2 regions of the Paenibacillus sp. FSL L8-0436 genome follow, and region 2 is predicted to be linked to the other one. Evidence: a T-box and tRNA genes for the amino acid it is inferred to sense, from the RefSeq annotation. Region 2 holds a T-box; the other holds one or more tRNA genes.

Region 1 (3,396 bases), 1.8 Mb from region 2:
GGTAAGAGATCTGCGGATTGTGGACATTCTCACTCACCAGCAGAAAAGGAATCATCTCGCCGAACAAACGTCCCTTCAGAGTGATTTCGTCAGGAATCTCTGCATCATTCTTCTCTTGCTCGAGCTGCGAATTCAGCCAGTTGCTCAGCTGCCGGGCCTCTACTTCTCCTTCTTCCTTTAACCCTGTGGCCTTGAGCGCGACAGCAAAATTCCGTGCCGCATAATTGACCAATTGCAATTCCAGAGCCGAAAGGCCATCCATCTCTACCCAAATCGCAGTTATTCTTCCCTCGTTCTCATACAATGGTACCCAAAGATGACCTTCATGAGTGACCGGCTGATCCAACTCTTCTTTGCCTATGCCAAAAAGAGAAGCTGAATGCTGCCTCCCGAGTTGTTTGATTCCGGTTCTCTTTCCGGTGAGCTGCTCCAATTTTTGACGCAATGCCTCACTATCCATCGTCACCATTCTCCACCACTTTTGCTCTTTTCGCCTATTTTATCATAATTCCCAACATTATGCGGCCTGGTCCCTCCGATTACTAAGACACAATCGACAATTTGAGGAATCATTTATTTTGTTTTACCATTTCGCTATGATTTTGCTTAGACGGCGGCAAGCTTACCGGGGATATCTTCTTTAACTCTTTATGCATCCAAATACCGGCTATCGCTCCCTCACCCATTGCAACAGTAGCTTGCTCTGCATGAACAGCGACATCACCAGCCACCCATAAATGCTCCACATTGGTCATTAATGAACGCTTATCCGCTTCGATATGCCTATTCTTATGAAGCTTCACCCCAAGCTCTGCCGCAAGTTCCGAATGTACCGCATTATTCCCAAAGGCGATGAACCCTCGCTCCGCAAGCAAAGTATTTCCGCTCTCCAGGATTACCGCTTTAATGATTCCATCATTCTCCTCATCGATTCGAGCAACTGCTTCCTCTACATATAAGATCCCTTGCTCTTCAAGACGTTGGCGGTTCTCTGCCGATACCGGCTGGCACTCATGATTGATATAAGTCAAATCACCCGTACGCTCACGCAAAACAAAAGCCATATTTGCCCCTACGTCACCTGAGCCCAGCAATAGGGTCTGCCGGTTCTGAATTTCGTAGCCATCACAATCCGGGCATACATATACCGTCTTCCCTAGTGTAGCTGCAAGCCCCGGCAGCTCAGGAAAGCGGTCCATTACACCTGTTGCAAGCAGCAATGTCTTTGAACTATAGCACTGATTCTCGGAACCGTTCAGCTGAAACAAACCATTCTGCTTCTCTGCCTTAGTAATCCTATCCGTAGCAAACTCCACACCGGCAACTTCAGCCTGCCGCCTGCCCCTTGCCCTAAGCTCTTCACCGGATATTCCCTCTGGCCAGCCCAATATATTATGATAATTGCGGCAAATGTTAGATCTTCCCCCTCCCGCGTCTATCACAAGCACATGGTGGGTAGAGTAACGTCCTAATTGAATCGCTGCCTGCAGGCCGGCAAAACCGCCTCCAACAATAATTGCATCATATATAACGGGAATCCCCTCATTTCTGCTCAGTGTTATAAACTTATAATTAAACGGAGACAGAAATTTTAAACTCGCTGTCAGCAATTTCAATTTCCTGCGGTATGACAATAACACAAAAAAGCCACCACCCGGAGGTGATGACTTTCTGATTGGGATGAGCCATGAAGGACTCGAACCTTCGACACCCTGATTAAAAGTCAGGTGCTCTACCAACTGAGCTAATGGCTCATAAAACTGGTGGAGGCTGATGGATTCGAACCACCGAACACGTACGTGAGCAGATTTACAGTCTGATGCGTTTGGCCACTTCGCTAAGCCTCCATATATGGTGGCGCGGGAGGGAATCGAACCCCCGACACAAGGATTTTCAGTCCTTTGCTCTACCGACTGAGCTACCGAGCCATAAAAAAAGCCATAAAACATAAAAAAATGGCGGAACCGACGGGATTCGAACCCGCGATCTCCTGCGTGACAGGCAGGCATGTTAGGCCAACTACACCACGGTTCCGCATTTGTAAAAATAATGGTGCCGGCGAGAGGACTTGAACCCCCAACCTACTGATTACAAGTCAGTTGCTCTACCAGTTGAGCTACACCGGCACGGTGTAAAAGTGTTGAAACGGTGTTGAATTGTGAAAATGGTGGAGGCTGAGGGGATCGAACCCCCGACCCTCTGCTTGTAAGGCAGATGCTCTCCCAGCTGAGCTAAGCCTCCGGGTTGTATGGTAGCGGCAGAGGGGATCGAACCCCCGACCTCACGGGTATGAACCGTACGCTCTAGCCAGCTGAGCTACGCCGCCACACTAACAATATTATGAATTTGAAATGGCGGAGAGAGAGGGATTCGAACCCTCGCACCGCTTACGCAGTCTAACCCCTTAGCAGAGGGTCCCCTTATAGCCACTTGGGTATCTCTCCAAACAAGTTGGTGCCATGTAAATTCATTCAGGAACCTTGATTCCTGAAAACTGAACCCGAAACAAATCTGCGTCTTAAATTGTTGGATAAGCCCTCGACCGATTAGTATTGGTCAGCTCCATGCATTGCTGCACTTCCACCTCCAACCTATCTACCTCGTCGTCTTCAAGGGGTCTTACTAATTGGGAAATCTCATCTTGAGGGGGGCTTCACGCTTAGATGCTTTCAGCGCTTATCCCGTCCGTACGTAGCTACTCAGCCATGCTCCTGGCGGAACAACTGATGCACCAGCGGTACGTCCATCCCGGTCCTCTCGTACTAAGGACAGCTCCTCTCAAATTTCCTGCGCCCACGACAGATAGGGACCGAACTGTCTCACGACGTTCTGAACCCAGCTCGCGTACCGCTTTAATGGGCGAACAGCCCAACCCTTGGGACCTACTTCAGCCCCAGGATGCGATGAGCCGACATCGAGGTGCCAAACCTCCCCGTCGATGTGGACTCTTGGGGGAGATAAGCCTGTTATCCCCAGGGTAGCTTTTATCCGTTGAGCGATGGCCCTTCCATGCGGTACCACCGGATCACTAAGTCCGACTTTCGTCCCTGCTCGACTTGTTGGTCTCGCAGTCAAGCTCCCTTATGCCTTTGCACTCTTCGAATGATTTCCAACCATTCTGAGGGAACCTTTGAACGCCTCCGTTACTCTTTAGGAGGCGACCGCCCCAGTCAAACTGCCCGCCTGACACGGTCCCCGTACCCGATTAGGGTACCAGGTTAGAACCTAGATACGATCAGGGTGGTATCCCAACGGCGCCTCCGCAGAAGCTTGCGCTCCTGCCTCTACGGCTCCCACCTATCCTGTACAGATCGTACCCAAATTCAATATCAAGCTGCAGTAAAGCTCCATGGGGTCTTTCCGTCTTGTCGCGGGTAACCTGCATCTTCACAGGTA
Region 2 (3,396 bases):
TTGATCCAGGCTGCTGCGGACCTCACTCAGCCGGGTGTTGATCATGGTAGCTGAGTACGTATCCGGGTTCCAATTGCTTTCCATACGCCGGGAGATCAATTCCTGCCCGGTACTCTTCCAGCTTTCAAAAGAACCCTCGAAGCTCTGCAGCTCGTTTCTCAGCCGGGAGAGCAGCCGATTGCTCTGTGTCATCCTCTTTTCCGGTTGCTTCATAGCGTTGATGTTATAGCTGGCCATGCCCAGCCGCTGCTTCACCTGGGCATTATTGTCATGAAACTCCTGAGACAGCAGGCTGCGCTGTTCACGGGTAATGTTCCGGTTCATCACCGTGTGCAGCGCAAGGGCAGCCTGATGAAGATCCCGGTCGGCATTCAGAATCAGCTCTGAGTTTTGGTAGACATCGCTGTACAGTGAATCTGAAAGCCGGTTAATTGTGTGGTTCAGATACAGCAGAGAAGCGGTGCTGATGCCCACCAGAATAACGGAGATAGCGGCAAATAAAAGGATTAATCTGCGTGTGTTTTTGATTTTGTATAAAGCCACTGTCATCCTCTCCCCGCATAAAACTTTGAGAAATCTCTTTGATAGTAGATGATACCTATGCGGAACTAATCCCAGCTGCGGGTAATTGGCCGCAGGGACAACGAGAGAGTGTCTTTCAAATAGTCATAGAAACATAGTGCTTCCAGTACGATTAGGGATCCTTCTCATCAGTATGTAGGACGTACTGCTTAGGGCATCCGGGCCGAGTATGGAATATAAGAGGTTGATCCGAGCCTGAAATCCCCTGCCAGCCGACCTTTCGGGTCATCAAGCGATCCGGTAAGCCGGGGAGGAGACGGGATTCTTGATATAATTAGCTTCAGATTTAAACATTATGTATAGTACTGACTTATTCATACTCCAACCCTTGAGTCCTATTACCCAAGTTTTCTACAAACGATACTCCCTTTCTGTGCTAAGCACTAAAATATCATAGCTGCCGCTCCCGTCCCTTATATTAAAGGTTAGCGGGTTCGTTCCCGGCGAGTTTAGGGATTGATTCCTCTGAATTTGTCGGCTTGTCAAAATGAAATTTTGTGCATATAATAAATAGACATATCTTCTGAGTAAGAAGATGCAGTTTCTCAGCTACATCATTATAAATGCAGTGATGGAGAAGAGTACGCAGTGCCTGGCTTACAGGGAGGAGACGCCGCAGATTGAGAGCGTTTCTAGGAGAGCAGAGCTGCCGAAGTTCACTCCGGAGCAGTTCCCTGAATTTACTTCAAGATCTTTTTGAAGAAAGACAGTAGGGGAAACCGGCCGCAGACCGTTATTTCTGTTAAAGTGAGGCATGTCTTTACCGCACCGAAAGAGGGAATACAGCTCTTAAGGGAAGGGGTACGGCAGTCTAACAAGGGTGGTACCACGGTCTTTTCGTCCCTTACCGGGAGGAAAGGCCTTTTTTTGTTGACAATATGATGATTAAGGGGGCAGTACACGCCATGAAAGAGAAGCTGGAAGCGTTGAAGGTTGAGGCATTGGCTAAGCTGCAGGAAGTAACCGATCCGCAGGTTCTGAATGACTTACGCGTGAAGTATCTGGGCAAAAAAGGCGAGTTAACCGAGGTTCTGCGGGGAATGGGAGGGCTTAGCGCGGAAGAGCGTCCGGTAATCGGCCAGGTGGCGAATCTGGTGCGCAGCGCGATAGAAGATATTATCGGCTCCAAGCAGGAGGCATTCCAGCAGCAGGAAACGCTGAACCGCCTGCAGGCAGAGAAAGTCGATGTTACGCTGCCGGGCCGCGGGTTGCCGCAAGGCGGAATTCATCCGCTCACCCGGGTGGTGCAGGAGATTGAAGATATCTTCATCGGCATGGGCTACCTGGTAGCAGAAGGCCCTGAAGTAGAGACGGATTACTATAACTTCGAGGCACTTAATCTGCCGAAGAACCATCCGGCACGTGATATGCAGGATTCCTTCTATTTGACGGATGATCTCCTGATGCGTACGCAGACCTCTCCGGTGCAGATCCGCACCATGCAGGCAATGCAGGGCGAAACCCCGGTCAAAATCATCTGTCCGGGCAAAGTGTTCCGCCGAGATGATGATGATGCCACCCACTCCTTCCAGTTCCATCAGATCGAAGGTCTGGTCATTGGACGGGGAATCCGCATGAGTGACTTGAAGGGTACATTGCAGCAGTTCATGAAAGAAATGTTCGGCCCGAGTGCGGGGATCCGTCTTCGTCCGAGCTTCTTCCCATTCACCGAGCCTAGCGTTGAAGTTGATGTCAGCTGCTTCAAATGCGGCGGAGACGGCTGCCGGCTGTGCAAACAGAGCGGCTGGCTGGAAATCCTCGGCGCTGGCATGGTACATCCGAATGTACTCAGAATGGGCGGATACGACCCTGAGGAATATAGCGGCTTCGCCTTCGGCGTAGGTGCGGAGCGGATTGCCATGTTGAAATACGGCATCGACGACATCCGTTATTTCTATATCAATGATATGGGCTTCGTGAAGCAGTTCAAGGGCATTTAGATTTTTGACGGGTGAGCGGCTGTTAGATAAATACATCTGAAATAAAGGAAGTGAGCGGACATGAAAGTATCAACCGGATGGCTGGCTGATTATATATCGTTAGAGGGAGTAACCGCTGAAGAGCTGGCGGACAAAATCACCACTGCAGGCATCGAGATTGACGGTGTCGAGCGCCGCAACAAGGGGCTTTCCGGGATTGTAACCGGATATGTGAAATCGAAAGAAAAACATCCCGACGCCGATAAGCTGAACGTGTGTATCGTGGATGCAGGACAGGGCGAGGATCTGCAGATCGTATGCGGAGCAAAGAATGTCGAAGCGGGGCAAAAGGTGCCTGTAGCCTTGGTGGGCGCGAAGCTTCCAGGTCTGGATATCAAAAAAGCTAAGCTGCGCGGCGTATTGTCGCAAGGCATGATCTGCTCGGCTAAGGAGCTTGGGCTCAATGACAAGCTGCTGCCGAAAGAACTGCAGGAAGGCATTCTTGTTCTGCCTGAGAATACCGAGATCGGCCAGGATATTCTGAAGGTGCTGGGCCTGAATGATGAAATTCTTGAATTCGATCTGACACCGAACCGGTCCGATTGCCTAGGCATGATTGGCGCGGCCTATGAGGTAAGTGCGATTCTTGGCCGGGATCTGAAGCTGCCCGATCCGGCAGCGGATCTGGTAGAGACCGGGAGCCAGGCATCCGACTCTATTTCCGTAAAAATCGAGAATGACGAATACTGTTCCCGCTATGCAGTACGCTATATTACCGGAGTGAAGCCTGCTGCTTCTCCGCTCTGGATTCAGAACCGGCTGATGGCTGCAGGTGTCCGTCCGATCAATAACATCGTGGATATCACTAACTACGTCATGCTGGAATACGGACAGC

What was found. A T-box is a leader RNA that pairs with one kind of tRNA and senses whether it is charged. The one in region 2 lies ahead of pheS (phenylalanine--tRNA ligase subunit alpha), so its partner is inferred to be a tRNA-Phe.
Region 1: it encodes a tRNA-Phe, which carries the amino acid that the T-box ahead of pheS (phenylalanine--tRNA ligase subunit alpha) is inferred to sense. The anticodon was not compared.

The regions. Positions count from the first base shown of each region.
Region 1 is NZ_CP151955.1:139,327-142,722, reverse strand. Features, by position in the region: gene NSS79_RS00720 (helix-turn-helix domain-containing protein) at 1-460, opposite strand, end outside; gene NSS79_RS00715 (NAD(P)/FAD-dependent oxidoreductase) at 570-1,610, opposite strand; tRNA gene NSS79_RS00710 (tRNA-Lys) at 1,682-1,754, opposite strand; tRNA gene NSS79_RS00705 (tRNA-Tyr) at 1,762-1,847, opposite strand; tRNA gene NSS79_RS00700 (tRNA-Phe) at 1,853-1,928, opposite strand; tRNA gene NSS79_RS00695 (tRNA-Asp) at 1,957-2,034, opposite strand; tRNA gene NSS79_RS00690 (tRNA-Thr) at 2,051-2,126, opposite strand; tRNA gene NSS79_RS00685 (tRNA-Val) at 2,166-2,241, opposite strand; tRNA gene NSS79_RS00680 (tRNA-Met) at 2,250-2,326, opposite strand; tRNA gene NSS79_RS00675 (tRNA-Ser) at 2,353-2,444, opposite strand; rRNA gene NSS79_RS00670 (23S ribosomal RNA) at 2,527-3,396, opposite strand, start outside.
Region 2 is NZ_CP151955.1:1,946,740-1,950,135, forward strand. Features, by position in the region: gene NSS79_RS08845 (sensor domain-containing diguanylate cyclase) at 1-543, opposite strand, end outside; T-box leader at 1,142-1,430, shown strand; gene pheS (phenylalanine--tRNA ligase subunit alpha) at 1,488-2,522, shown strand; gene pheT (phenylalanine--tRNA ligase subunit beta) at 2,583-3,396, shown strand, end outside.